2 linked regions of the Roseobacter denitrificans OCh 114 genome follow. The protein of the gene in region 2 interacts with the protein of the main gene of each other region in a pairwise test. Links are inferred from orthologs where the notes say so. Each region holds a gene or a part of one and is shown on either strand. Other genes may lie near its edges.

Evidence for each region.
Region 1: the proteins of rpe (region 2) and eno interact in binary tests that used the Escherichia coli proteins (3 or more experiments, as listed by UniProt). The link is inferred for Roseobacter denitrificans OCh 114 from one-to-one orthologs.

Annotation. Positions count from the first base shown.
Region 1 is NC_008209.1:3,014,368-3,020,009, forward strand. Bases 2,134-5,131 are described here. They hold eno (phosphopyruvate hydratase), read left to right. Parts: upstream 2,134-2,994; coding sequence 2,995-4,269; downstream 4,270-5,131. Other genes in these bases: RD1_RS14440 (DMT family transporter), read left to right, coding at 2,134-2,930; RD1_RS14450 (GNAT family N-acetyltransferase), read left to right, coding at 4,266-4,781; RD1_RS14455 (NAD(P)/FAD-dependent oxidoreductase), read right to left, coding at 4,771-5,131. Also shown: RD1_RS14430 (DEAD/DEAH box helicase), read right to left, coding at 1-1,231; RD1_RS14435 (Fur family transcriptional regulator), read left to right, coding at 1,569-1,982; more of RD1_RS14440, read left to right, coding at 2,058-2,133; more of RD1_RS14455, read right to left, coding at 5,132-5,642. UniProt on the Escherichia coli protein: Catalyzes the reversible conversion of 2-phosphoglycerate (2-PG) into phosphoenolpyruvate (PEP). It is essential for the degradation of carbohydrates via glycolysis.
Region 2 is NC_008209.1:1,053,333-1,061,500, forward strand. The notes cover bases 2,066-5,009. They hold rpe (ribulose-phosphate 3-epimerase), read right to left. Parts: upstream 3,912-5,009; coding sequence 3,219-3,911; downstream 2,066-3,218. Other genes in these bases: RD1_RS05060 (ABC transporter ATP-binding protein), read right to left, coding at 2,066-2,541; RD1_RS05065 (class I SAM-dependent methyltransferase), read left to right, coding at 2,712-3,197; RD1_RS05075 (AMP-binding protein), read right to left, coding at 4,050-5,009. Also shown: RD1_RS05055 (ABC transporter substrate-binding protein), read right to left, coding at 1-773; more of RD1_RS05060, read right to left, coding at 766-2,065; more of RD1_RS05075, read right to left, coding at 5,010-5,747; RD1_RS05080 (sulfite exporter TauE/SafE family protein), read right to left, coding at 5,840-6,589; RD1_RS05085 (L-idonate 5-dehydrogenase), read right to left, coding at 6,657-7,688; RD1_RS05090 (SDR family oxidoreductase), read left to right, coding at 7,801-8,168. UniProt on the Escherichia coli protein: Catalyzes the reversible epimerization of D-ribulose 5-phosphate to D-xylulose 5-phosphate.

The sequences.
Region 1 (5,642 bases), 2.0 Mb from region 2 along the record:
CCCCGGGTCTGCCGCCTGCGGGTTTACCTGCCTGCGGCGGGCGACCGCCGCGTCCGCGACCCCGGCCCTTTGTCTTGTCGCCGGGCGGAATATCCGCAGCCTCCCAAGGCCTGCCGGAGCCGACCGGGATCGAGATCCCCATGGTTTTCTGGATCGCCTTCAACTCGCCCATCTCATCGGGCGCACAAAACGCGATGGCCGCACCATCCTTGCCCGCCCGCGCTGTGCGCCCGATGCGGTGAACGTAATTGTCAGGCACATTCGGCAGATCATAGTTGTAGACATGTTTCACGTCCGGAATGTCGAGACCCCGCGCGGCCACATCCGTCGCCACCAGAACCTTGATCTCCCCGGATTTGAAGGCTGCGATGGCGCGGTCGCGCTGGCCCTGACTTTTGTTGCCGTGAATGGAGCCTGCCGCGTAGCCCGCCTTGACCAGCGATTTCATCAGCTTTTCAGAGCCGTGTTTCGTACGGCCGAAAACCAGTGCGCGTTCGTCGCGGTGTTTGTCCAGCATCTCGATCAACAGGCCGGGTTTTTCGGATTTGGCGATGAAATGGACTTCCTGCGTGACCTTGTCGGCGGCCTTGCCCGGCGGGGAGACCTCAACCCGGATGGGGCTGCGCAGATAGCTATTGGCCAGTTCGTTCATCTGTTTCGGCATCGTGGCGGAAAACAGCATCGTCTGACGCTCTTTGGGGATCACGCTGGCGATCTTGCGCAGATCATGGATGAACCCCATGTCCAGCATCTGGTCCGCTTCATCCAGCACCAGAAAAACCGCCTCATCCAGCCGCACGGCGCGGCGGTCCATCAGGTCCAGCAACCGCCCGGGCGTTGCAACCAATAGATCAACACCGCGCTCTAACCGTTTGATTTGGTTGTTTATCGACTGGCCACCAACCACCATCGCAACCTTCACCTTGGTGTTTTCGGCAAAGGAGCGCAGATTGACGCTGATCTGCGTGGCCAATTCACGCGTCGGCGCCAGAACCAGCCCGCGCACGGATTTGGGCGCGGGCCGCCCGTCGAGTTCCAGCATCTGCGCCACCAGCGGCACGCCAAAGGCGGCCGTTTTACCGGTGCCCGTTTGCGCAAGGCCCATCACATCGCGCCCGTTCATCGCATGCGGTATCGCCTGTTTCTGGATCGGAGTCGGATCCTTCAGACCCATGCGGCCCAGTCGTGCCACCAGTTCCGGTGGCAGGTTCATCATTTCGAAATCGCTCATTCTTACCCTCTCGCAGGCTCTTGCCTACGCAAAATCGCAGCCGCCCAACAAGACGGCCATCGCAGGATGCACTCGGGATCACAGGCGCAGGCAACATACCTGCCACTGTCCTTTGCGCTCGCACCCACGCGTGATTTTGGGAACATAGGTGGGCCTTATCGGTCACAGCGCGCGCCCTGAACGACGTCCCGCGGCAACTCTGCTCACGCGGCAGAAGGCATCACCAGACACTCACATGCGCCTTGCTGGTGCAGAAGTCAACCGAAACACAAAAACTTGGCTGGAACCCCTGCGCAAAGGCGGCTAAAAACTCGGCCTACGTCACGGGGGCCATCGCATGAGCAAACCAATCATCAAACGCTGCGAGGCGAAGGGGCTGCGCATGACCGGCCAGAGGCGTGTCATCGCGCAGGTCCTCGAAGACAGCGCGGATCACCCGGATGTCGAGGAGCTTTATGCGCGTGCCGTGACCATCGACGGCGGCATTTCCATCGCGACGGTGTACCGAACGGTCAAGCTTTTCGAGGAAGCGGGCATTCTGGACAAGCTCGAATTCGGCGACGGGCGCGCGCGCTACGAGGACGCCGAACGCGACCATCATGATCATCTGATTGATATGAATTCAGGCGAGGTTATTGAATTCGTAGACGCCGAAATCGAAGCCTTGCAGGAGCGGATCGCCAACAAGCTGGGATATGAGTTACGCGGGCACCGTCTGGAACTCTATGGTGTGCCGCTGAAAAAAGAGTGATGCAAGCGCGCGGCGTGGACATCTGCAACGGCGCGGCCTAAGGGACTGGCATCCCTTTTGGCAGGAAAACCCCCGATGGATAATTTGCGCGGCGCGGCCCTCATGGTTCTGGCGATGCTTCTTTTCGCGCTGGAAGATATGCTGATCAAACTGCTGGCCGTTGATCTGCCCATCGGCCAGATCGTGGGCATGCTGGGTCTGGGCAGTGCGCTGCTGCTGGCCATCGTGCTCAAGACGCAGCGTCAGGCGCTGTTTACCGCCGCCCTGCTCACCCCCGCGATCATGCTGCGCGCTTTTGGCGAGTTGGTCGGCACCATCGGGTTTGTAACGGCCATCGCCCTTACTCCGCTGTCGACGGCTTCGGCGATCCTGCAGGCGACGCCACTGTTTGTTACGCTGGGAGCGGCGCTGTTTTTGCAGGAATCCGTTGGATGGCGGCGCTGGACGGCGATTATCGTGGGCTTTTTCGGGGTAATGCTGATCATCCGGCCCGGGCTTGAGGGGTTCAGCTGGCTGTCGCTCTTTGCGGTGCAGGGGGTCATTGGCCTTGGCATTCGCGATCTGGCAACCCGGCGCGTACCGCCAGAGACATCCTCGCTGCAGCTCAGCTTCTGGGCTTTCCTCGTGCTGATCCCGGCGGCGGGGTTGATGATGTGGTTCAACCAGACCAGCCCGATCACGCCACCGCCCTCTACGCTGCTCTATTTTATTGCCGCGCTGTTGATCGGAATTTTCGCTTATTACTGCATTGTCGCAGCCATGCGCGTGGGCGAAATCAGCTTCGTCACACCTTTTCGCTATTCCCGCATTCTCTTTGCGCTGGTCATCGGCATCAGTATCTTTGGCGAGCGCCCTGATGCGCTGACCTTGCTGGGGGCTGCGATCATCGTCGCCTCCGGTCTTTATACGTTGTGGCGCGAACGCCGGGTCCGGGGCGGGGCGCACTAGGCCTTTCCATCCTTGAGCCGTCGGGCTATCACCTCGGCAAATTCATATGCAGGAGCCCACACTCATGAGCACGATCATCGACATTCACGCCCGCGAAATTCTGGACAGCCGTGGCAATCCAACGGTCGAAGTTGATGTGATCCTCGAAGATGGCACGATGGGGCGCGCCGCCGTGCCCTCCGGTGCCTCGACAGGCGCCTACGAGGCGGTGGAACGCCGCGACGGGGACAAGACCCGCTATATGGGCAAGGGCGTGCTGGAGGCGTGCGCCGCTGTCAACGGTGAGATCGCGGATGCGCTGGTGGGTCTGGACGCCACTGAGCAGGTCGACATTGATGCAAGCATGATCGAACTGGACGGCACGGCGAACAAATCCCGCCTTGGCGCGAACGCCATTCTGGGCGTGTCACTGGCCGCCGCAAAGGCTGCTGCGGATTACTGCACGCAGCCCCTCTACCGCTATGTCGGGGGTACATCGGCGCGTGTCCTGCCCGTTCCCATGATGAACATCATCAACGGTGGCGAGCATGCGGACAACCCGATCGACATTCAGGAATTCATGATCATGCCGGTGGCCGCCGACAACATCCGTGACGCCGTGCGCATGGGATCAGAAGTCTTCCATACACTGAAAAAAGAGCTCTCCGCCGCGGGCCTCTCCACGGGCATCGGTGATGAAGGTGGCTTTGCACCCAACATCAACTCCACCCGCGACGCACTTGATTTCATTTTGAAATCCATCGAAAAGGCAGGGTACAAACCGGGGGAGGAGATTTACCTCGCTCTGGATTGCGCGGCGACAGAATATTTCAAGAATGGCAAATACGAGTTGTCAGGTGAAGGCAAATCGCTGACGTCTGAGGAAAACGTGGCCTATCTGGCGGCATTGGTCGCGGATTACCCGATCATCTCCATCGAGGATGCGATGTCCGAAGATGACTGGGACGGCTGGAAGGCGCTGACGGACGCCTTGGGCCACAAGGTTCAACTGGTCGGGGATGATCTGTTCGTCACCAACCCTGAGCGTCTCGCCACAGGCATCGAACGTGGATCGGCCAACTCGATGCTGGTCAAGGTCAACCAGATCGGCACCCTGACCGAAACGCTCAAGGCCGTGGATATGGCCCATCGCGCCGGCTTCACCAATGTGATGTCGCACCGCTCCGGAGAGACCGAAGACGCCACAATCGCGGATCTTGCGGTCGCCACGAACTGCGGTCAGATCAAGACCGGCTCGCTTGCCCGCTCTGACAGGCTGGCAAAATACAACCAGTTGATCCGGATCGAGGAAGCCTTGGGCGAAACAGCGGAATATGCCGGTCGTTCAATCTTGCGATGAGCCCGGTGATCACGATCAGGCCCGCGCGAACGTCCGATGAACTTGACGATGTTCGGCGGCTCTGCTGGGAGTATCGCGACTATCTGCTGGGTTTTGACGCCAGCATGAAGAACATCGTCGATGTCTTCTATCCCGTGGACGCTTATACCGCGCTCATGCAGGACCTGGCAGGGAAACATGCGCGCCCGCGTGGCGAAATTCTGCTTGCCAAGCGTGACGAGCATTCCGTCGGCTGTGCCATGATGCACGCGCTGAATGATCAGGACGTCGAAATCAAGCGCGTGTTCGTCCAGGCGCAGGCGCGTGGCACTGGCGCGGGCGCACAACTGTCGCAAGCCTTGATCGAACAGGCGCGCAGCGACGGTGCAAAACGCATCTTGCTCGACACCAATGCCAGTTTCACAGGGGCACGGCGTCTTTATGAAAAGCTGGGGTTTACGCAGCGCGGCCCCTACAGTGAAATCCCCGAGGTAGCCCTGCCCATGCTGGTGTTTTACGAACTCAAGCTGTAAAGCGCTGCGGCCTGTAGGGTGCAATCAGCGAGGCTTCTTCATTGCTGAGCGCCTGCGCCAAGACCTCTTTCGCCGCGATTTCAGACACCAGAGGCGCAAGTGTCGCGCCGGAGTGCATCGTGCTGACGTAAAGGCCCGCCAAATCACTTGCCCCGACCACCGGCAGCCCGTCCTGAGGCACGGGGCGATGCGCCAGCGTGACCTGCTCCCACGTCAGCGACTGACCCAGCAGGTCAGATACCCGCGCGACCGCCCGGTCGGCGAGCACTTGCGGGTTTTCATCAATCGCTTCGGCACTGTCGCTTTGATGCGACGCCGAGGTAGGTGCCAGTATCCGCCCGGACGTATCCTGACGCACCTCCTGCCCCGGCGTGACCAGAATATGCGAAATGACCAGCGCGATCGGCGCGGACCTGACAATAAGTGCCGGACGCGTCAGCATCGGCAAGGACTGCCCCACATCCGCCAACAAGCCCTGCGTCGCCACGCCCGTCGCCAAAAGAACCGCGTCAGCGGGGATCGTGCCCCCTGACCAACGCACGCCCTGCACATGCTCGCCCTTGTGCTCAAGCCTCGTGACGGCAACGCCGGCGATGACGCGCGCGCCAAGCGCTGTGGCCGCTGTCAGAGCGTCATGGGCAAGTGTCGCCAGATCCACTGCGCCTTCGCGGTGCATATGCAAGGCGCGTGGGGGAGCGGCGATAGACGGCTCCAACGCCGCGATTTCTTTCTGTTCAAGGATCGACACCGCATAGCCATAGCTTTTGAGCATATCATACTGAGCCGCGATGCCCGCGTCGTCTTCCCAGGACAGGCAGCCCTGCCAGACCGTAGCCCGTGAGGCGAGGATATCCGCCAGAC
Region 2 (8,168 bases):
TTGATCCAGGGTTGCAGGGTGGGCAGCGCCGGATTGTCGAACTTGTACATGTTATCAAGCCCGTTGTGCAGCGCGGCCCAGGTTCTGACCCGCGCCTTCTTGATCTGTTTGCGCAGGTCTTTCTTGTCCACGAAATCGGCGTGAAACTGTTTGAGGTAATGCGCCGGTCGATAGATCAGGAAGGGGCTTGCCTGCGCAAGAAGCTGCAAGAAACCGGGGTTCGGCGTGGGCCATTCGATGACCACGGTATGCGCATCCGGGAATGTCATGCTGGCCAACACACCATCCACAAAGAGGTTTTGCGGCGGACCGGACGGGCTCAATTCCTTGTTCAGGGCAACATGACGCCAGTAGTATTCAAAGTCGGCAGAGGTGAAAGGTTGGCCATCAGACCACTTGTGTCCCCGGCGCAGGTGCAAGGTGAACTTGCGCCCTTCCTCGACTTCAACATCGCGCAGGATGTCCGGATAGATTTCATAGTTGTGATCATATCCGACCAGCCGGGCGTAGCCGTAGACGACCATCTGGCGCACGTCCTTTGAACGCGAGATCAGCGTGCGCAGCGTGCCCCCCTGTTGCCCATAGGTGCGCCCCTTCGCGGTGAGATCAACGACGAGCGGGTCAACCGGCAAACGTTCGGCAACGGGTGGCATGTTCCCGGCGGACACTTCCTGCGCCCAGAAACTGCTTTCCTGAAGAGCCGCCGGTGTCTGCGCCAGAGCGGGCTGATGCAGGCAAATGATCACGATAAGGGCAGACAGAAATCTATACATGACAACGTACCTTATGACCGGGTGCGAGTTCAGTTAACGCCGGGGCCGCGACCCCCTCAAAGCGGAATTCATCGGGCCAGCTGGCTGGTGAGCCCGCACCCTGCGATACCAGATTAAGGTCAATGGGACGGTTCACATCGGGCGTCGGCTGGGCCGCGATCAAAGCCCGCGTATAGGGGTGGCGCGGGTTGTAAAAGAGCATGTCGGGGGCGGCCTGTTCGACCACAACACCCTGACGCATGACCGCGACCTCATCGGCGATGCGCGCGACAACGGCCAGATCGTGACTGATGAACAGATAGCTCAGACCCATACGGTCGCGAATGTCCTCCAGCAGGGTCAGGATCTGTTCCTGGACCGAGACATCGAGCGCCGAGGTCGGCTCATCACACACCAGTAACACCGGGTCCAGCGTCAGCGCCCGCGCGATCGACAGCCTCTGCCGCTGCCCCCCGGAAAAGGCATGCGGAAAGCGCACCAGCATGGATGGATCAAGCCCCACCCAGCGCAGCATTTCTGCCGCCTTGTCGCGCCGCTCAGCCTTGGTGCCGATCCGGTGAATTTCCATCGGCTCCGTCATCGTTTGCGATATCCGCATGCGCGGCGACAGCGACGAATAAGGGTCCTGAAAGACCATCTGCGCCTGTTTCTGGAATCTGACCCGCTCCGCAGGCGTCATCGCGTGAATTTTCAGCGGCTCCGCGTTTGCCTCGGCGCGAAACAGGACGTGGCCGCCTTCATCTGGTGCTTCGGCCCCAAGGGCGATGCGGGCGCAGGTTGTCTTGCCCGACCCGCTTTCCCCGACAACAGCGAGGGTTTTGCCACGTTCCAGTGTCAGGTTAACCTGGTGGCAGGCGGTAATACTTTGCGGCGCACGCCAGCCGCCCGCGCGCATCGTATAGGTCTTGCAGACGCTGCGCAGTTCGAGGATGTGATCTGCGCTTTTGGTGCGTTCAACCGGATGTGCAACCTGCGGGATGGAGGGCGCGGCGGCGAAGAGTTTTTTCGTGTACCCATGTGCAGGAGCGCCCAGAACCGCCGCCGCGGGGCCACTTTCCATGATCCGGCCCTTGTTCATGACCACAACGGATTCAGCCATATTTGCCACGACACCCAAATCATGCGTGACCAGTATCACGGCCATGCCGGTGTCGCGTTGCAAATCATTGATCAGCCCCAAGACCTGTGCCTGTGTGGTCACATCAAGGGCCGTTGTTGGCTCGTCCGCGATCAACAGCTCAGGCTTGGCGACCATGGCCATCGCAATCATGGCGCGCTGGCGCATCCCGCCGGACATCTCGAACGGATAGGATTTCCAGACCCGCGCCGGGTCGGGAAAACCAACACGTTCGAATGTTTCCAACACTGATTTCTTCGCCTCCGCGCGGCTCAGGTTGCGGTGCAGCGTCAAGACTTCGGCGACCTGATCGCCCAGCCGGTGCAGCGGCGAGAGGGAGCGCATCGGCTCCTGAAAAATCATCGAAATCTGATCACCGCGAATGGCCCGCATGGCGCGTTCCTTGATCGCCAGCAGGTCAACGGTCGGCCCGCTCGCGGATGCAAAATTGATCGTGCCGCTGCGAATTTGTGCCGCCTCGGGCAGAATGCGCAGCACGGAGCGACAGGAAATGGTTTTGCCGGACCCGCTTTCTCCGACAAGTGCGAGCGTTTCACCGGGCATGACACTGAAACTCACGTCCCGCACGACCGGGTCGGCAGTACCAAAACCGATGCTCAGGTTGCATACATCCAGCAGTGGTGTCGTCATCGAGGGGCCACTTCTTCTATCTCTTCCAGCATGGCGGCGACGGGGTTAACGGTATCAGTCAACGCGATTTCTTTCCTCAGGTCCAGCGTTGAACGGAGAGTTGCGCTTTGTGCTACCAATTTTTGACAAAAGCAGGCATTGGGAGCGCGAGTTTTGCAAAGGATGACGAGATGAGCCGACTTGATTTATTCATTGCTCGCATGGTGTCACAACGGGCCTGCCTGAACCATGCCGCTCAGCTTACGGCGGATATCTCGGGGCCGGTTTTCGAGCTTGGTCTGGGCAATGGGCGCACCTATCATCACATGTGCGAGATCATGCCAGAGCAAGACATCTATGTTTTTGAGCGCGCGATTGCCTCTCATCCCGACAGCACGCCGCCGGACGATCGGGTTCTTTTGGGGGATGTCTTTGAAACGCTGCCGCTGGCCCTGACGCGCTTTGGCGCAACGGCACGGCTTATTCATGCAGACCTTGGCGGGCACAACGCGCAGAAAAACGATGAATTTGCGCGCCGGGTGTCCCCGTTGATTGAACCCTTGCTGGCCGACGGGGGGCTGATGGTGTCAAGTGACCGGATGTATTTTGAGACCTTGACGCAGATCGCGCTGCCGCAAGACGCCATCGAGGGGCGGTGTTTCATTTACCGGCGCTGATATCGCGATCAGGGCGGTGTGTCAGACGGTTGTCGACAAAACCGCGTCGCGTATGGCCTTGATGTTCGCCCCGTAAGGCGCGGGGTTGCTGACGGACCCGCCGCGAAAGACGGCCGATCCCGCGACCAGTACATCCGCGCCCGCCGCCGCCACCAAGGGCGCGGTGGTGGGATCAACACCGCCGTCGATTTCGATATGGATGGGCCTGTCGCCGATCATCGCACGCAGTTGGCGCACCTTTTCAACCTGACTGTGGATGAATTTCTGCCCGCCAAAACCGGGGTTTACCGTCATGACACAGACCAGATCGACCATATCCAGCAGATATTCGACCGAAGAGGCAGGGGTGCCGGGGTTCAGCGCAACGCCGGCCTTTGCGCCAGCTGCGCGGATGGCCTGCATGGTGCGGTGGATATGCGGGCCCGCTTCGACATGGGCGGTGATGACATCGGCTCCCGCCTTGGCAAAGGCATCAATATAAGGATCGACGGGTGCGATCATCAGGTGCACGTCCATGACGGTCTTGATATGCGGGCGGATCGCAGCGCAGGTCGAGGGGCCAAAGGTGATGTTGGGTACGAAATGCCCATCCATCACATCCACATGCACCCAATCCGCGCCTTGCGCCTCTATGGCTTCGCATTCCGCGCCAAAGTTCGCGAAATCGGCAGAGAGGATCGACGGCGCGATTTTGAATGAGCGGTTGAGTGCCATTGGACGAACCTTTCGGGAGACGTTTTATCATTCCGCCTATATCGGTCCGGGCGCCCTTTGTCCAAGGGTGTGGCCGATGAATTTTATACGACACAGGTTACCTGTGGGACGCAGCGGGCACGGGCGCGTACCTCGCCGTCAACCCCGCCCAAGCTCTTTGACCATCCGGTCGCGCATTACGAATTTCTGCGGTTTTCCGGTCACGGTCATGGGCAACTCATCCTTGAAGGAAACATAGGCAGGGACCTTGAAATGCGCGATGGCGCTGCGGCAAAAATCCTGCACATCGGTTTCGGTCAGGTCACTGCCCGCGCGGGCCACGATCCACGCGCAGACCGCTTCGCCCAGTTTGTGGTCGGGAATGCCAAAGACCTGCGCCTGCAGGATGTCAGGGTGGGTATAGAGGAACTCTTCGATCTCGCGCGGATATATGTTTTCGCCACCGCGCAGGATCATATCCTTGAGCCTTCCTGTGATGGTGCAAAACCCATCCGCATCCAGACGCGCCAGATCGCCGGTGTGCATCCATCCCTGCGCGTCAATGCTGGCGGCGGTTTGTGCGTCGTCCTCCCAATATCCTAGCATCACGGAATAGCCGCGTGTCAGCAGTTCGCCCTGTTCACCTGTTTTGACGGTGTTGCCCGTGGCATCGACGATTTTCACCTCCACATGCGGGTGGATGCGACCGACGGAGGACACGCGTTTTTCCAGTGGGTCATCCACGTTGCTTTGGAAAGACACAGGTGAGGTTTCCGTCATACCGTAGGCGATTGTGACGCCGTGCATGTGCATGCGCGCCTGAACCTGCCGCATGACTTCAATCGGGCAGGGTGCCCCTGCCATGATCCCGGTGCGCAGGCTGGACAGATCAAAGGCGTCAAAATCCGCAAGTTCCAAGGCGTTCACGAACATCGTGGGCACGCCGTAAAGGGCCGTACATTTTTCCCGTGTGACGGCTTCAAGGGTGGTGCGCGCATCGAACCCTTCGCCGGGAATGACCATCGTGGCCCCTTTGGACACGCAGCCCAACGTGCCCATGACCATGCCAAAGCAGTGATAAAACGGCACCGGGATGCACAGTCGGTCCGCTTCGGTAAACTGCATCGTTTGCGTCACGAAATGCGCATTATTGACGATGTTGTGGTGCGTCAGGCACGCGCCTTTCGGGCTGCCCGTGGTGCCGGAGGTGAATTGTATATTGATTGCGTCTTGGGGGGATAAGTCGTTGGAAATCTGATCCAGTGTTTCGACCGAAACCCCACTGCCCGCTGCACAAAGCGCGTCAAACCCGGTGGTTCCCGCCGGTGGTGCGTCGCCGGTCACGATCACATGGCGCAGCATGGGCACGCGGGCGGCTTGGCACGCGCCGGGTGTGGCGTTTGCCAGTTCCGGCATCAGTTCCGTCAGCATCGCAACGTAGTCTGATGATTTGTGCCGCGGTGCCATGACCAGCGCTGCGCAGCCCACCTTGTTGAGCGCGTATTCCAGTTCGGACAGACGATAGGCGGGGTTGATACATACCAATATCGCGCCGATCCGGGCCGTGGCGAATTGTGTCAGCAGCCATTCTGCACAATTGGGCGCCCAGATGCCGACGCGGTCCCCTTTTTCGATGCCAAGCGTCAGCAAACCTGCCGCAAGCCGGTCCACCTCGCGCTCAAAATCGCGATAGGTCCAGCGGATGGCCTGCCGGGTGAAAACCGCGGCGGGGTGATCCGGCAGACGTGCTGCCGTTTGCGCCAGAAGCTGCGGGATCGTCACGTTCCACAATGGATCCGCCGTCGACCCGCAGACATGAGAGAGGTTGTTTTGTGGCTGCCGACCCAATGCGCTCACGGCTGTGATCCCCTTGCTGATTTGCCTCAAGGCTAGCGCAGAGGCGCGGAGCAGGCGAGTGGTACTATGACGAATTTACAACTTGATCGCCATTAGACGTACCAGATTGCCCGGCGGATCAGGTTCAGACCCAGAAAGAAGAACAGGATCAGGATGGCGTTGCGAAAGGCTTCGATGGACATCTTGCGGCGCAGAATTTCCCCGGCGGTAAAGCCAATCAGGGTCGGCAGCAGCATGGAAAATGAGATCGCGGCAAGTTCACCAGATAAAAACCCGACCTGCGCGTAAGTCACCACAAGCGGGAGTGACCCGACCGAGATCATAAACCCAGTGGCGCGAATGAACTCATCCTTATCGACGCCTTTGGTGTGCAGGTACATCGCCATCGGCGGCCCCCACGCGGCGGTCATGCCGCCCACCACTCCGGCCACAAGCGCAAAGAAGATTTGCGCAGCAGTGTCATAGCGGTCGGCGAGGGGCGGCAGCAGTTTGCGCCAACTGACCGCGACAAAGATCAGCACCACAATGCCAAGAATAGCGAGCAGCGCGCGGTCTGATGTGGTTTGCGTCATGATGGCCGTTGTCCCGACGCCCAGAAACAGAACGGCGGCAAAAAGCCAGTATCGGCGTGCTGTTCGTTTCAGCAATCCACCGCGCAGCATCTGCCACAGATTCGAGCCCAGCATCGGGAAAAGCACCAGCGCGATTGCCGTGCGCGGGTCCAGAAAAAGCGTCATGAACGCAATGGCCGCCGTCGGCAGGCCGATGCCGGTGACCCCTTTGATTGCGCCGGACACCAGAAAGGCAAAGCCCGCGATCACGATGAGCATTGTCAGGTCCATCGTTTACCCGTTCCACGCCGGGCAGCGGCTCGCAACACTGCTTGGTGCGCGCAAGGATGTCAGGAAGTCAGGCAAAACTGATCTGAGCCTTCATCGACTGTGTTCTGTCGCTGGCCAGATCAAAGGCGGCAATGGCATCTGCCAGCGGCAGCGTTTGCGTGATCAGGGGCTTTACGTCAATCAGCCCCTTTTGCATCAGCGTCACACCTGTAAAGAACTCCTCATGAAAGCGGAACGAGCCGCGCAGTTGCAACTCCTTGGCCGTCAATGCCTGCACCGGTAGGGTCATGTCTCCGCCCAACCCCAGTTGCACAATGATGCCACCCGGACGCAGGGCTGCGATCCCGCCAGCCAGTGCGGCGGCCACGCCCGTGCATTCAAACAGCACGTCAAAGGTGCCCTTGCCCGCTTGATAGGTCGCCAATCTGTCGGGATCGGTCGCGCCGTTGATCGTGACATCCGCCCCCTGTGCGGCGGCCATTTGCAGCGTGAAATCGGTCAGGTCCGTCGCGACGATTTCCGTCGCACCCGCGCGGCGGGCAACCAGAATGCTCAGCAACCCGATGGGGCCGCAGCCTGTCACCAACACGCGCTTGCCGAGCAGCGGGCCAGCCTGACTGGCGGCATGCAGACAGACGGCCAGGGGTTCGGCCATGGCAGCTTCGCCAGCGGATAAACCGTCGGCCACGGCACATTGCGCAGCATCCGCGACCAGAACCTGCCGGAATGCCCCCTGAATATGTGGCAACGGCATGGCGGAGCCGTAAAACCGCATGTTCAGGCATTGGTTGCGCATCCCTTCAGCACAATAGCTGCAGGTGCCACAGGGGCGCGAGGGTGACACCGCCACCAACTGCCCGACCTCAAGCCCGCTGACCCCCGCCCCAAGTGCTGTGATATGCCCGGATACTTCATGACCCAGCACCATGGGTTCCTTGAGGCGTACCGTGCCAAAGCCACCATTGTGATAGTAGTGCAGATCCGATCCGCAGATGCCCCCGGTCGCCAGCGCGATCCGAACCTGTCCGGCACCAAGGGCCTGTGGCTCATGCTCTTCGATGCGCAGATCATGCGCGGCGTGGATAACAAGCGATTTCATAGAGGTCTCTTTGGGCTGTTCAAGGGGCGGGTTGCCCGGCGTCCTTGACTCTGAGGGTTGGGGGTAAAATAAGCGGGACAGATCGCAATTGTCGAGCACAAAGAGGAATATCATGAGCCTGAGCCTATTTGACCTGACGGGCCGCCGCGCCCTGATTACGGGATCGTCGCAAGGCATCGGCTTTGCACTCGCCAAGGGCCTGCAAGCGGCGGGCGCTGACATCGTGCTGAACGGGCGCGACACGGACAAACTCGCCGCTGCCGCCGCGCAGTTGGGCGAGGGGACGCATCAGCTGCCCTTTGATGCAACGGACCACGCGGGTGTGCGTGCGGCGGTGGACGGGTTCGAGGCCGAGCACGGGGCGATTGATATCCTTGTGAATAATGCCGGAATGCAGCACCGCACCGCCCTTGAGGATTTCCCCGCGGATGCCTTTGAAAAGCTGATGCAGACAAACATCGCCAGTGTTTTCCATGTGGG